One region of the Pseudarthrobacter raffinosi genome, then DNA from elsewhere that is predicted to be linked to it. Evidence: riboswitches for the same ligand, from Rfam matches in the RefSeq annotation. Region 1 holds a riboswitch; each other region holds the start of a gene.
What was found. Region 1 has a riboswitch for thiamine pyrophosphate ahead of thiC (phosphomethylpyrimidine synthase ThiC). Riboswitches for the same ligand answer to the same signal wherever they lie in the genome.
Positions count from the first base shown of each region.

Region 2: another riboswitch for thiamine pyrophosphate. It lies ahead of NG697_RS11860 (ECF transporter S component); the one in region 1 lies ahead of thiC (phosphomethylpyrimidine synthase ThiC).
Region 3: another riboswitch for thiamine pyrophosphate. It lies ahead of thiO (glycine oxidase ThiO); the one in region 1 lies ahead of thiC (phosphomethylpyrimidine synthase ThiC).

Region 1 is NZ_JAMXBG010000002.1:154,357-156,615, reverse strand. Features, by position in the region: gene NG697_RS02495 (VOC family protein) at 1-761, opposite strand, end outside; TPP riboswitch at 917-1,024, shown strand; gene thiC (phosphomethylpyrimidine synthase ThiC) at 1,019-2,259, shown strand, end outside.
Region 2 is NZ_JAMXBG010000010.1:107,100-109,358, forward strand. Features, by position in the region: gene NG697_RS11855 (ABC transporter ATP-binding protein) at 1-655, opposite strand, end outside; gene NG697_RS11860 (ECF transporter S component) at 655-1,305, opposite strand; TPP riboswitch at 1,371-1,512, opposite strand; gene NG697_RS11865 (heme-degrading domain-containing protein) at 1,569-2,111, shown strand; gene NG697_RS11870 (DUF4235 domain-containing protein) at 2,153-2,259, shown strand, end outside.
Region 3 is NZ_JAMXBG010000012.1:8,502-10,760, reverse strand. Features, by position in the region: gene thiO (glycine oxidase ThiO) at 1-1,143, opposite strand, end outside; TPP riboswitch at 1,134-1,254, opposite strand; gene thiE (thiamine phosphate synthase) at 1,282-2,058, shown strand; gene NG697_RS12835 (RNB domain-containing ribonuclease) at 2,123-2,259, shown strand, end outside.

The sequences.
Region 1 (2,259 bases):
TCATCCCCGGAAGGGACCTCGATGAGCACTTCGCCGAGGCCCAGGGTGTCCTTGCGGGGACCGGCTCCGCGGCTGTTCCAGACGTTCATGGCCATGTGGTGGTGATACCGGCCCGCGGAGACAAACAGCGCCTGCCCGTGCCAGCCGGCGGTCTTTTCGAAGCCCAGCGTGCCCACGTAGAAATCGTGCGCTGACTGGACGTCGCCCACCTGGAGGTGGACGTGGCCCACGCCGGCTTCGCTGGCCCGCTGGCCGGCCACGGATTCCTGGGTCAGGTGCTGCTCGAGGTAGCGCTGCGGCGGCAGTGCCAGGCTGTCCATCACTACAGCCTTCCCGTTCCAGGACCAGTTTTCGCGGGGCCTGTCCCAGTACAGTTCGATGCCGTTGCCTTCGGGGTCGTTGAAGTAGAAGGCCTCGCTGACGAGGTGGTCGGCGCTGCCGGTGAAGGACCGGGGTTCGTACTGGGCGGCGGTGGCTACCGTGGCGGCCAGCGAAGCCTGGTCGTCAAACAGCAGTGCGGTGTGGAACAGCCCGGCCTCTCCCCTGCCAGGCAGATTCAAGGACGGGGCGGCCGCGAGATGGACCAGCGGGCGTTGAAGGCGGCCAAGATAGACGCCGCCGTCCTGTTCTGCGACGACCTCCAGGCCGAGCGCACGCTGGTAGTAGTCGGTCATCAGCTTCATGTCGCCCACCTTGAGCATCACGGTGCCCATGGAGAGGTCGGCAGGAAGGAGATCCCGGCTGGTGGCTTCCGCAGTCATTTGAACACTCCCGGTCCGTTGGCCTTCGGATGGAAGGCGGCTATGGTTCTAATTTACTTGAAGCTTCAATTTAATTCAAGTGGCGAAGCAGACTGATTGCGACCGCTTTCCCGTGATTGCTGTCACCAGTCCACCCTCGGCCTGTGGTAGCTTCGACTTGACCACACGGGAGCCCTTGCACGGGCTGAGATCGGGCTGACGCAGCCTGCGACCGTTGAACCTGTCCGGGTAATGCCGGCGAAGGAAGTGAGTATTCATTGAATACACAAGAAACACAGCTGATCCCCGTCCAAAATGAAACCGACGTGGATCAAACGCTCCAGCCTGAAACCCAGTCACTGAAGTCCCACTCGCTGGCGTTTATCACTGATGACGCCACCGGGATCCGGGTTCCCGTGACCGAGATCGCCCTCGAACCGTCGCCAAACGGCGCGCCGAACGGGCCTTTCCGGACCTACCGCACGGCGGGACCGGGCAGCGATCCGGTGGTGGGCCTCAACCCGTTCCGCTCAGAGTGGATCGCCGCCCGCGGAGACACTGAGCCCTACAGCGGCCGGGAGCGGAACCTGCTCGACGACGGCAAGTCGGCCGTCCGCCGCGGCGCAGCCTCTGCGGAGTGGAAGGGCGCGCAGCCGGTGCCCCGCCGCGCCGTCGGCGGCCGGACCGTCACGCAGATGCATTATGCGCGGCAGGGTGTCATCACCCCCGAGATGCAGTTCATCGCCCTCCGCGAAAACTGTGATGTGGAACTGGTCCGCAGCGAAGTCGCCGCCGGCCGCGCCATCATCCCCAACAACATCAACCACCCGGAATCCGAACCGATGATCATCGGCAAGGCCTTCCTGGTCAAGATCAACGCCAACATCGGCAACTCGGCAGTGACCAGCTCCATTGCCGAGGAAGTGGACAAACTCCAATGGGCCACCCAGTGGGGCGCCGACACGGTGATGGACCTGTCCACCGGAGACGACATCCACACCACCCGGGAATGGCTCATCCGCAACTCCCCCGTGCCCATCGGTACGGTGCCCATTTACCAGGCGCTGGAGAAGGTCAACGGGGAGGCCAACGCCCTGACGTGGGAGATCTACCGGGACACGGTCATCGAGCAGTGCGAGCAGGGGGTGGACTACATGACCATCCACGCCGGTGTGCTGCTGCGTTACGTGCCGCTGACGGCCAACCGCGTTACCGGCATCGTCTCCCGGGGCGGCGCGATCATGGCCGGGTGGTGCCTGGCGCACCACCAGGAGAACTTCCTCTACACCCACTTCGACGAGCTGTGCGAAATCTTCGCCAAGTACGACGTCGCGTTCTCCCTGGGCGACGGACTGCGCCCGGGGGCGACGGCGGACGCCAACGACGCCGCCCAATTCGCCGAGCTGGACACCCTGGCTGAACTGACCCAGCGGGCGTGGGAATTCGACGTGCAGGTCATGGTGGAAGGTCCCGGGCACGTCCCGTTCCACCTGGTGCGGGAGAACGTGGAACGCCAGCA
Region 2 (2,259 bases), on a different contig from region 1:
CCACAACGAGGGTGGCTCCGGTTTTGTCCAGGCAGCGGCCCACGGCGTCGCGGACTTCCAGCACGCCGGCGGGATCCAGGTTCGCGGTGGGCTCATCCAGCAGGATCAGCCCGGGCCGCATCGCGAGGATCCCGGCCAGCGCCAGGCGCTGCTTCTGCCCGCCGGACAGGGCCGACGTCGGGTGGTCCAGCGGGAGCCCGCCGGCGTTCAAACCGCCGCCCCCGGCACTTCGCAGCCCGACGTCGTCGAGCGCTTCATGGACGCGGCGCCAGATCTCGTCCCGCGGAACGGCGAGGTTCTCGGCGCCGAAGGCGACGTCGTCGCCCAGGCGCGAAAGAACCACCTGCGTTTCCGGATCCTGCTGCATCAGTCCCGAGCGGCCGCGCTGCCCGCGCGGCACCACACCGTCGATCAGCAGCGAACCGGTTTCGTCGGCGTCGTCCCCTTCATCCCCCAGCACTCCTGCGAGCGCATGCAGCAGCGTTGACTTGCCCGCGCCCGATGGGCCCAGCAGCAGCACCCGCTCGCCGGGAGCGATGTCGAGGTCGAGCCCCCGGACGGCGGGGGCGGAACGTCCGGCATGCCACCAGCCCCAGCCACGGGCGGACACCGCGGCGGGGCGTACTCCGGAAGCGCCGGCGTCGGAAGCGGTCATCAGTTGAAGAAGGGCTCCGAAGCTGCCTTCCGGGATGCGAACGAGCTCAGCACGCCGGTCCTGGCCAGGCCGCGGGTGGCGATCCAGGACAGCGCGCCCGCAATCACCGCGCCGGAGATGGTGCAGAACGCGATGTACGCGAGCTTGTCGGCGGGCTCGTAGGCGATGTTCCAGCCCCACGGCAGGAACGAGTCATTGAGGCCGCAGAACAGGCCCGCGCCGGCACCGGCCAGCAGCGCGGCGATGAGGTTGTACTTCTGGTGCAGGAAGGACTTGAACCGGAAGTTGCCGTACACCAGCAGGAAGAACACCAGTTCGGCGCCCAGGCCCTGGAGGAGTCCGGAGATCAGCACGGTGGCGCCGTACTGCGAGCCCATGATGAGTTCGCCGGTGGCGGCCACCGCTTCGCAGAAGAGCGCCGCGCCGGGTTTGCGGATGATGAGCATGCCCAGCACTGCCGGGATCATCCAGCCACCGGCGATCAGGCCGGTCAGCGGGGGGTAAACGGCGTTCATGGGGGCGGAGACGATGCCGGCGCCCTGGGACCAGGCCCAGAAGATCACGCCGCCGGTGATGGCGATGAGCGCCGCCACCACGATGTCCACAACACGCCAGGTATTGCCGGTCTTTTTGATTGCTGCAGTTGTCATTTTGGTCCTCCTGAGGAACAGGAGGGGAAAGTGCCCCGGCGTGCGGCGCTGCCGCCGTTTCCGGACACTTCGAGAACTCGACTCCCTTGCGCCGGTACTAACCGGATCAGGTTCGAGGGTCTGCGGCTGTCCGCACTCTCAGCGCCCACCTGCGGTTCCCTGGCAATGCCAGTGATGTCCGACGGCGGCGCTCCCCTGTCGTATTAAATCTGCCCTGATGGGCGTGCTCCAGTTTACACCGCGGGCGGGGTAGATTGTGGGCCATGACTGCCAACAACCCGACTGTGACTGCGTTCAATCCCGATTCGACAGTGCCCCAGCCGGCGGGGCTGCTTGAGGCCCTGATTGCCCGGGTCGAAGCCGAGATCAACGAGCTGCAGTTTCCGCATTTCAGCAAGGACGACTCCCTCAACCTCGGGCTGCTCCTGGTGGAGCTGGGCAAGAGCCGGAAGCTGCCCATCGCGATCGACATCACCAAGGGTGACCAGGTCCTGTTCCACGTGGCCTTGGACGGCGCCACCCCGGACAACGAGCACTGGGTCCGGGCCAAGCAGCGCACCGCCGCCAGGTATGAGATCCCGTCGCTGCTGGTGGGCCTCCGCGGCAGGCTGCACGGCGGCCGGATCGAGGACCACGGCTGGTTCGACGAGTCCACCTATGCCCCGCACGGCGGCTGCTTCCCGGTCTACGTCACCGGTGTGGGTGCAGTGGCCACGGTAACGGTCTCGGGCCTGCCCCAGCAACAGGACCATGATCTCGTGGTGGAGGCCCTGCGGGAGATTCTGGAGTCCATGCATGCGGGTTAGGCTAAAGACAATCCCGGATCCGCTCAAAAGGAGTTCAACGAATGAACCTGTTCATCAAGCTGCTCGGCACTGCAATCAGCCTCGGCGCCGGATTCGTCGGCACCAAGATGGTCAATACCGTATGGGAAAAGTCCACCGGCCGGAAGCC
Region 3 (2,259 bases), on a different contig from region 1:
GGCAACGATCAGCCCGGCAACGTTCCCCGCGTTCCCCCTCCCTGGTGCGGAAACCGGTACGCGGCCGAGGAGAGGTGCGTTGTCCGGGGTCGCCGGCCTTGCCCGGGCCGTGCATTCCAGGAGTTCAAGCTCCGAGACGGCCGGCACCAGGACTTGGGCGTCACGCAGCAACTGATAGACGCCGCCGGCCGAGACAGCGGCGTCGCCCGTCCCTGCGAGGGCATCCTCTCGCTGCGTAGCCCCGATCACCACCGTGCCGTCCTGCCGGGGAACGATGTAGACCGGCACACCATGGACCATTCCGCGGACAGTGGAGGTGAGGAGCTGGCGCAGGTGCCGCGGAACAGCCAGCCGCAGGATGTCACCGTAGACGGGCCGCAGGGGCAGGTGCAGTCCAACCGGGAGGCCATCCAGCGACCCCGCCTGCAATCCGTTGGCCACGATGGTCTCCCCGGCCTGGACGCTTCCGCCGTGGGCGAGCCTCGCCCCGCTGACACGGCCGTCCTCCCAAAGAAGGGAAGCAGCCCGTTGGTCAACGGCGAATCCCCCGCGGGCACCTGCCACGGCTGTTCCTGCTCCCGGTTCGTGGATGGCCAGGACTTCCTGGAGGCACGCCACCAGCTTCCGTGGATCCACCTGGTGGTCGGCGGGGATGTCCAGGGCGCAGGATATGGCCGGGCTGAGCAGGGATTCCCTGGTCCTGGCCTCACGGACAGTCAGGGGTTCCACCACCAGGCCGCTGGCCTGCTGCACGGCCCGGAGGTCCATCAGCGCCCGGCGGTCCGCAGCGTCCGCGCCGATGGCGAGGGTCGGCGTCGTCAGATATCCGGTATCGCCAGCCCCGGCCAGGGCGAGGTCCGCCGCAAAGGCAGGCCACAGGCCGGAAGATGCAAGCATCAGCTCAAGGAGGTCTTCCTCCTGGTAATGCAGTTCGCTCACAGGGGCCAGCATGCCGGCGGCTGCCCAGCTGGCGCCGTTGCCGGGCGCGTCATCGATCAGCACGACGGAACGGCCGGATCGTCGGGCCTCCCAGGCTACGGCGTGGCCGATGACTCCGCCGCCGATGACTGCCACGTCGGCATGCAGGACGGCGGCGGTGCTGGCTGGTGCAGGCCCAGGTGGGCTGCTTATTGCGGGGGGCATATGTTCCTTCCCTACGCCGGTACTAGCCGGATCAGGTCAAGCGGTCGGCTCTGACGCCCTCTCAGCCCGGCCGCTTTGTGACGGCTGCAACGGGCTCCCGCAGTACCCGCCCAGTTTAGGGGACTTAGGCTGGTTTCCATGAACGCGCAATCCTTCGCCGCTGCAGGCACGCCCTCCGCCCCCTCCGCCGCTCCCGAATCCTTGACCGGAACAGACCCCGCCGGCGGCACAAACACCGGCCTCCCGCACAGCGTCAAGCTGTACCTGTGCACCGACGCGCGCCGGGACCGCGGGGACTTTGGCGAGTTTGTGGACGCGGCGTTTGCCGGCGGCGTGGACATCATCCAGCTCCGGGACAAGGCCATCGAGGCAGCCGAGGAGCTGGAGCTGCTGGCCGTGCTTCAGGCCGCGGCCGAACGCCACGGAAAGCTGTGGGCAGTCAATGACCGTGCCGATATCGCGCTGCTGTCCGGCGCCCCCGTCTTCCACATCGGGCAGAAGGATCTGCCGGTCGCTTCCGCCCGCACGCTGCTCGGGGCACCAGCCGCGATCGGCCTTTCCACGCACACCGCCGAGCAGATCGAAGGGGCCATCCGGCTGTCCGGTGGGCTGACTGACCAAGGCGGCCTGGACTACTTCTGCGTAGGACCGGTCTGGGCCACGCCGACGAAACCGGGCCGGGCCGCCGTCGGCCTTGACCTGGTGCGGTACGCGGCCGAAGCCGTCCGCGCTGCCGGTGGCACCCAGGCCACGCTGCCCTGGTTTGCCATCGGAGGCATCGATCTCGGCAACGTGGAGCAGGTGGTGGAGGCCGGCGCCGGCAGGATTGTTGTGGTGCGTGCCATCACCGAAGCCTCGGACCCCGCAGCGGCGGCCGTGGCACTTCTGGCGGCCCTGGACGCCGGCGCATCCTGACAATCCACCGCGTGGCGTGCGGCGGGCGTGCACGATCCGTGGAAATCGAGCTAACCTGATTTTCGTGTCACATCATAGGTTGGCCCCCAATGTCCACGAGCAGACGAACGACCTCGCGGCGGCGCTGAGCGCCCTGCGGACCGAGCTGGAACTGCCGGGGCCCTACCCGGCGGAGGCGGTCCGGGACGCGGAAGCGGCAGT